Regions from separate parts of the Streptomyces sp. V3I7 genome, predicted to be linked through region 3. Evidence: riboswitches for the same ligand, from Rfam matches in the RefSeq annotation. Region 3 holds a riboswitch; each other region holds the start of a gene.
The links. A riboswitch is a leader RNA that binds a small molecule or an ion and turns the genes downstream of it on or off. The one in region 3 is predicted to bind thiamine pyrophosphate.

Region 1 (2,257 bases), 3.1 Mb from region 3:
CAGCCAGGCCGTGGCGGGGCGCGCGCCGATGCCGACGACGACGGCGCCCGCGGGCAGCCGCGCGCCGTCGTCGAGGACGACCGCGCCCTCCTCGACGCGCTCCACGCGCGCGTGGGTGCGCAGGGTGGCGCCACTGTCGGCGTACCAGGCGGTCATCGGCGCGGTCACCTCGGCGGGCAGCGCCTCGGCGAGCGGGCGGTCGGCGGCCTCGACGACGGTGACCGCGCAGCCCGCCTCGCGGGCCGCCGTCGCGAACTCGGCGCCGATCCAGCCGGCGCCGACGACCACGATGTCGTGCTGCCGGGCGAGCACGGGCCGCAGCCGCTCGGCGTCGTCGAGGGTGCGCAGCAGATGGACACCGGGGACGCCCTCCGAGCCGGGCAGGCTGATGGGTGCGGCGCCGGTCGCGAGGACGAGGACGTCGTACGGGACGGGTCCCGCCTCGGTGTCCAGTTCGTGGTCGGCTGGGCGCACGCCCAACGCCTCGCGGCCCAGCAGGAGTTCGATGCCGAGTCCCTCGAAGTCCACGTCGAGGGCCGAGCCCTCCGCCTTGCCGAGCAGGACGGCCTTGGACAGCGGCGGCCGGTCGTACGGCTGGTGCGGCTCCGCCCCGATGAGCGTCACGATGCCGGTGAAGCCCCGTTCGCGCAGGGCGACCGCGGTCTGCACCCCCGCCATCCCCGCCCCGACGACGACCACGCGCCGTCCCTGTGCCGTGTCCGCGTCCCGCGTCTCGTCGCTCACTCGATCACCATAGACAATCCGGATTCCCTCGGTCAGGGGGCGAGCGAGGGCCGGGGGACGTGCTGGCAGGCCTGCGCGGCCGCGGGCTAGGGTGGCGGGGACAACGCACTCGCGGGAGCCCGGACGCACCGGGCTGAGAGGGAGGCTGACGCGGCCTCCGACCGTACGAACCTGATCCGGGTCATGCCGGCGAAGGGAGGGGCTGGACGCCCATGTCGTCACGTACGTCCGACGTGCTCGTCGTCGGAGGCGGGATCATCGGTCTGGTCACGGCCTGGCGTGCCGCGCAGCGCGGCGTGGCCACGGCCGTGGTGGACCCCGGCCCCGGCGGAGGGGCCGCCCAGGTCGCCGCCGGGATGCTGGCCGCGGTCACGGAACTGCACTACGGCGAGCAGACCCTGCTGGCCCTGAACCTGGAATCGGCCCGCCGCTACCCCGACTTCGCCGCCGAGCTCACCGAGCTGACCGGCCTCGGCCTCGGCTACCGCCGGTGCGGCACGCTCGCGGTCGCGCTGGACTCCGACGACCGGGCCCACCTGCGTGAACTGCACGCGCTGCAACAGCGCTCGGGCCTGGAGTCGGTGTGGCTGACCGGCCGGGAGTGCCGGCGCCTGGAGCCGATGCTCGCGCCGGGCGTGCGCGGCGGGCTGCGCGTCGACGGCGACCACCAGATCGACCCGCGCCGGCTGGCCGCGGCCCTGGTCGCCGCCTGCGAGCGCACCGGAGTGGTCTTCCACCGCACGCGCGCCGAGCGCCTCGACGTCATCGGGGACCGGGTCACCGGCGTCACCACGGCGGACGGCACCGCGCTGGCCGCCGGGCAGGTCGTGCTCGCGGCCGGCAGCCTGAGCGGCGAGCTGGCGGGCGTACCGGACGACGTAAGGCCGCCGGTGCGCCCCGTGAAGGGGCAGGTGCTGCGGCTGACCGTGCCGAAGCGGTACGCGCCGTTCCTCAGCCGCACCGTGCGGGCCGTGGTCCGCGGCGGCCAGGTCTATCTGGTGCCGCGCGAGAACGGCGAGCTGGTCGTCGGCGCGACGAGCGAGGAGCTGGGCTGGGACACGACGGTGACCGCGGGCGGCGTGTACGAGCTGCTGCGCGACGCCCACGAGCTCGTGCCCGGCATCACCGAGCTGCCGCTGACCGAGACGCGCGCGGGGCTGCGTCCCGGCTCCCCCGACAACGCGCCGCTGCTCGGCCCGACCGCCCTCGACGGACTGCTGCTGGCCACCGGCCACTTCCGCAACGGCGTCCTGCTCACGCCCGTCACCGGCGACGTCATGGCCCACGTCCTCGCCACCGGCGACCTCCCCCCGGAGGCGCGCCCCTTCACGCCGCGGCGCTTCGACGCCGCCCTCACCCCTGTCTCGCCTGTCTCGTCTGTCTCGGAGCAGCCCGCATGAGCACGCCCGTCACCATCTCCGTCAACGGGCAGCGCCGCGAGGTCGCGCCCGGCACCGTGCTGGACGCGCTGGTGCGGAGCCTCACCGCGGCGCCCGCCGGAGTGGCCGCCGCT
Region 2 (2,257 bases), 1.5 Mb from region 3:
GACCGTGTCCTTGTAGATCTCCCAGGTCAGTTCCTCGGCCTTGCCGTCGACCTTCTCCAGGGCCTGATAGAGCGGCACCGTACCGATGGGAACGGGGGAGTTGCGCAGCACCCACTCGCGGGTGGTGTGGATGTTGCGGCCGGTGGACAAGTCCATGACCGTGTCGGCGCCCCAGCGGGTCGCCCAGGTCATCTTCTCGACCTCCTCCTCGATGGAGGACGTCACCGCCGAGTTGCCGATGTTGGCGTTGACCTTCACCAGGAATCGCTTACCGATGATCATCGGCTCGATCTCCGGGTGGTTGACGTTGGCGGGCAGCACCGCCCGTCCCGCCGCGATCTCCTCGCGGACGACCTCCGGAGAGACGTTCTCGCGAAGCGCCACGAACTCCATCTCGGGCGTGATCTCGCCGCGCTTCGCGTACGCGAGCTGGGTGACCGCGGCCCCGTCACGACCGCGGCGTGGCTGCCGTGGCCGCCCGGGGAAAACCGCGTCCAGGTTGCGCAGTCCGCCGCGTGGCGAGGTGTGCTTGATGCCGTCGTCCTCGGGCCGGACGGGGCGTCCCGCGTACTCCTCGGTGTCGCCTCGGGCTGTGATCCAGTTCTCCCGCAGCGGCGCCAGGCCGCGCCGGACATCGGTCTCGACGTGCGGATCGGTGTACGGGCCGGAGGTGTCGTACAGCGTGACCGACTGCCCGTTGGTGAGATGCACCTGACGGACCGGCACGCGCAGGTCGGGGCGGGAGCCCGCGACATACCCCTTGTGCCAGCCGATGGACTTCCCGGCCTCCGGGGACTGTTCGTCCTGGACGGAGGCAGGCGTGCGTGCGTCCTTGATGGTCATGAGACCTACTCCCTACGCCGGCATTACCCGGTAACAGGTTCGGCGGTCGACGCAGCGGATTCCGTCAGCCGGTGTTCCCTGTGAAACATCACTCGTTCCACGTGAAACATCGCGAATACGGAGGTCAGCGCCCTCTCAGCCCGGTGCTCCGAGCTCCCGCGTGTGCAAAGGTGCCTCCACGCTAGCGTCAATTCGGGCGCGGTGAACAGTGGGCCCCTACCGTTCTTGCGATGATCGGTCGGTGACCACGACGCAGCAGCCTCCGTACCCGCCGCCTGAGCCACCGCGCCGACACGGTCCCGGACCGGGCGACGGACACCAGCACGCGGGCGCGGGACCAGGGGGCGCCCAGGGGCACGGGCAGAGGCACGGGCCCTCAAGCGGCCATGGGCACGACCACGGTCCTGCCGGTGGCCACGGGCACGGACACGGCCCTGCGCCGGGCCGCGGTCACGGCCACTCACACAGTCACAGTCACGGCCCCGCCGCGCCCGTGTCCAAGCATCTGCGCAAGGTCATCGCGGCCATCCTGATCCCGTTCACCGCAGCCGTCGTCGTGGGGCTCGTGGTGCTCTGGCCAGGCGGTGCCCCACCGCACGAGCGCACCGGCGTCGGCTTCGACCGGCAGACGCAGCAGGCCTCGGTCACCAAGGTCGTCGAGGTGAGCTGCAAGTCGGTGAACGCCTCGGGGTCGGCCGCCCCGTCGGGCGATGTCTCCGCTCCCGACGGCAACTCACCCCAGCAGCAGGCGGACGGCATCTGCAAGAAGGCCACCGTCCGCGTCGATACCGGCAAGGACACGGGCCGTACGTTCACGGAGATCGTGCGCCCGGACCAGACGCGCCAGCTGCACGAGGGCCAGAAGGTCGTGGTCGCGTACGAGCCCGCGGCGCCCAAGGAACTCCAGTACGCGGTCACCGATGTGAACCGGCAGTTCCCGATGGCTCTGCTCGCCGGCATCTTCGCGCTCGCCGTCGTGGTGGTGGGCCGGATGCGCGGCGTCATGGCGCTGGTCGCACTCGCCGTCAGCTTCCTGCTGCTGACCCTCTTCATCCTGCCCGCGATCCTGCAGGGCTCGAACCCCCTGCTCGTGGCGGTGGTCGGGTCGAGCGCCATCATGCTGATCGCCCTCTACATGTGCCACGGCCTGTCGGCACGCACGTCGGTGGCGGTCCTGGGCACGCTCGTCTCGCTGTCGCTGATCGGCGTCCTCGGCTCGGGATTCATCGGCTGGGCCGCGCTGACCGGCAACACGGACGACAACACCGGCCTGATCCACGGGCTGTACCCGTCCATCGACATGAGCGGTCTGCTGCTCGCCGGCGTCATCATCGGTTCGCTGGGTGTGCTCGACGATGTGACGGTGACCCAGACATCGGCCGTCTGGGAGCTGCACGAGGCCAATCCGACGATG
Region 3 (2,257 bases):
GTGCCGGATGCCGGGCTGCGCCACGACGTCCGCGATCCGCCCGAACTGCCAGACACCGTCGGCCTTGAGCCCGCGCGCGACGATCGCGGTGACGGGCCAGGCGAAGAAGACGGCGAAGAACGCGACCGGCCCGGCCATGAGTCCGAGCCGTGCCGCGTTCCCCCGCCTCGTGGCCGCTACTTGAGTACGAGCGACGTCCACGACTTGACCCACTGGTCGCGGTTGGCGGCGATCCGGTCGGGCGCCATGGTCTGCGGAGTCTTGGCCTGCGGGCCGTACTTCTGGAACTCCGCGGGGACCTGGGCCCCCTTGACCACGGGGTAGACGAACATGTTGAGCGGCATGTCGTTCTGGAACTCGCGGCTCAGCAGGAAGTCCAGCAGCGCCTTGCCGCCCTTGGTGTTGCGGGCGTTGCTCAGCAGTCCGGCGTACTCGGTCTGCCGGAAGCAGGTGCCGCTCGCCACGCCGGTGGGGGCGGTCTTGGGCTTGGGGTCGGCGTAGATGACCTCGGCGGGCGGGGAGGAGGCGTAGGAGACGACGAGCGGCCGGTCGCCGTGCGCCTTCCTGCCGCCGGCGGAGCCGGAGAACTCCTGGTCGTAGGCCTGCTCCCAGCTGTCGACGACCTTGACGCCGTTGGCCTTGAGCTTCTTCCAGTAGCCCTCCCAGCCCTGGTCGCCGTAGCTCGCGGCGCTGCCGAGCAGGAAGCCGAGGCCCGGCGAGGAGGTGGCGGCGTTCTCGGTGACGAGGAGGTTCTTGTACGCGGGCTTGGCCAGGTCGGCGAAGGACTTCGGCGGGGTCAGCTTGTGCTTGCTGAAGTACGCCTTGTCGTAGTTGACGCAGATGTCGCCGGTGTCGATGGGCGTGACCCGGTGCTTGTCCTCGTCGGCCCGGTACTGAGGCTGGATCAGCTGGGAGCCCTTGGCCTGGTACGGCTGGAACAGCCCGTTGTCGAGGGCGCGGGACAGCAGGGTGTTGTCGACGCCGAAGAGGACGTCGCCCTGCGGGTGGTCCTTGGTCAGGATCGCCTTGTTGACGGCCTGCCCGGCGTCGCCGTCCTTGAGGACGGTGACCTTGTAGCCGGACTGCTTCTCGAAGTCCTTGAGGACGTCCTTGGAGACGGCCCACGAGTCGTGGCTGACGAGGGTGACCGTCTTGGAGCCCGCGGCGCCCTGGTCGGTCTTGTCGTCCTTGCCCGCCGTCGGTCCGCACGCGGACAGCGTGACGAGGCCGAGGCCGACCGCGGCGGCCACGAGGGTTTTGGTGTGCACTGGTTGTCCTCCTGGGGTTGGCCAGGAAGAGACGCGGCGCCCTGTCCCGGCCCCGCGTGGGGGCCGGGACAGGGCGCGACAGCTTGAGTGATGACCGAACTTCCTACCCAGAATGACCTGGGCGAGGTTCAGAGGGTCTGCGGCCTGTGTGCCGCACTCTCAGCGCTGTGGCGCTCCCCTGTCGGAATATGACGATGTATGAAGTTGTACGGCATTGCGCCGCCCTCAGCCTACCGCCAGCCGCTCGCGGGGCCACCACCGCGGGCGCCCCCGGAACTACCGCTCGGTCGCCGCGAGCTGTCCGCAGGCCCCGTCGATCTCCTGACCGCGGGTGTCGCGGACGGTGACGGGCACGCCGTGGGCCGCGATGGCCTCGACGAACGCCTTCTCGTCTTCGGGCCGCGAGGCGGTCCACTTGGAGCCGGGCGTCGGGTTGAGCGGGATGAGGTTGACGTGCACGGGCCTGCCCTTGAGCAGCCGGCCGAGCCGGTCGCCGCGCCACGCCTGGTCGTTGATGTCCCGGATGAGCGCGTACTCGATGGACAGCCGGCGCCCGGACTTCTCGGCGTACTCGAACCCGGCGTCGAGCACCTCGCGCACCTTCCACCGTGTGTTCACGGGGACGAGAGTGTCGCGCAGCTCGTCGTCGGGGGCGTGCAGCGAGATGGCGAGGCGGCACTTGAAGTCCTCGTCGGCGAAGCGGTGGATCGCCGGGACGAGGCCGACGGTCGACACGGTGATGCCGCGCTGCGACAGACCGAGGCCGTCCGGCGCCGGGTCGGTGAGTGCGCGGATGGCACCCACGACGCGCTTGTAGTTGGCGAGCGGCTCGCCCATGCCCATGAAGACGATGTTGGACAGCCGCGCGGGCCCGCCGGGAACGTCGCCGTCCCTGAGGGCGCGCATGCCGTCCACGATCTGGTGAACGATCTCGGCGGTGGACAGATTCCGGTCCAGCCCGGCCTGTCCGGTCGCGCAGAACGGGCAGT

Region 1: another riboswitch for thiamine pyrophosphate. It lies ahead of thiO (glycine oxidase ThiO); the one in region 3 lies ahead of QFZ74_RS22920 (thiamine ABC transporter substrate binding subunit).
Region 2: another riboswitch for thiamine pyrophosphate. It lies ahead of thiC (phosphomethylpyrimidine synthase ThiC); the one in region 3 lies ahead of QFZ74_RS22920 (thiamine ABC transporter substrate binding subunit).

The regions. Positions count from the first base shown of each region.
Region 1 is NZ_JAUSZK010000001.1:1,727,884-1,730,140, forward strand. Features, by position in the region: gene QFZ74_RS08165 (NAD(P)/FAD-dependent oxidoreductase) at 1-678, opposite strand, end outside; TPP riboswitch at 846-959, shown strand; gene thiO (glycine oxidase ThiO) at 957-2,144, shown strand; gene thiS (sulfur carrier protein ThiS) at 2,141-2,257, shown strand, end outside.
Region 2 is NZ_JAUSZK010000001.1:3,327,740-3,329,996, forward strand. Features, by position in the region: gene thiC (phosphomethylpyrimidine synthase ThiC) at 1-843, opposite strand, end outside; TPP riboswitch at 836-1,013, opposite strand; gene QFZ74_RS15460 (YibE/F family protein) at 1,085-2,257, shown strand, end outside.
Region 3 is NZ_JAUSZK010000001.1:4,875,469-4,877,725, reverse strand. Features, by position in the region: gene QFZ74_RS22925 (iron ABC transporter permease) at 1-138, opposite strand, end outside; gene QFZ74_RS22920 (thiamine ABC transporter substrate binding subunit) at 177-1,268, opposite strand; TPP riboswitch at 1,351-1,458, opposite strand; gene rlmN (23S rRNA (adenine(2503)-C(2))-methyltransferase RlmN) at 1,545-2,257, opposite strand, start outside.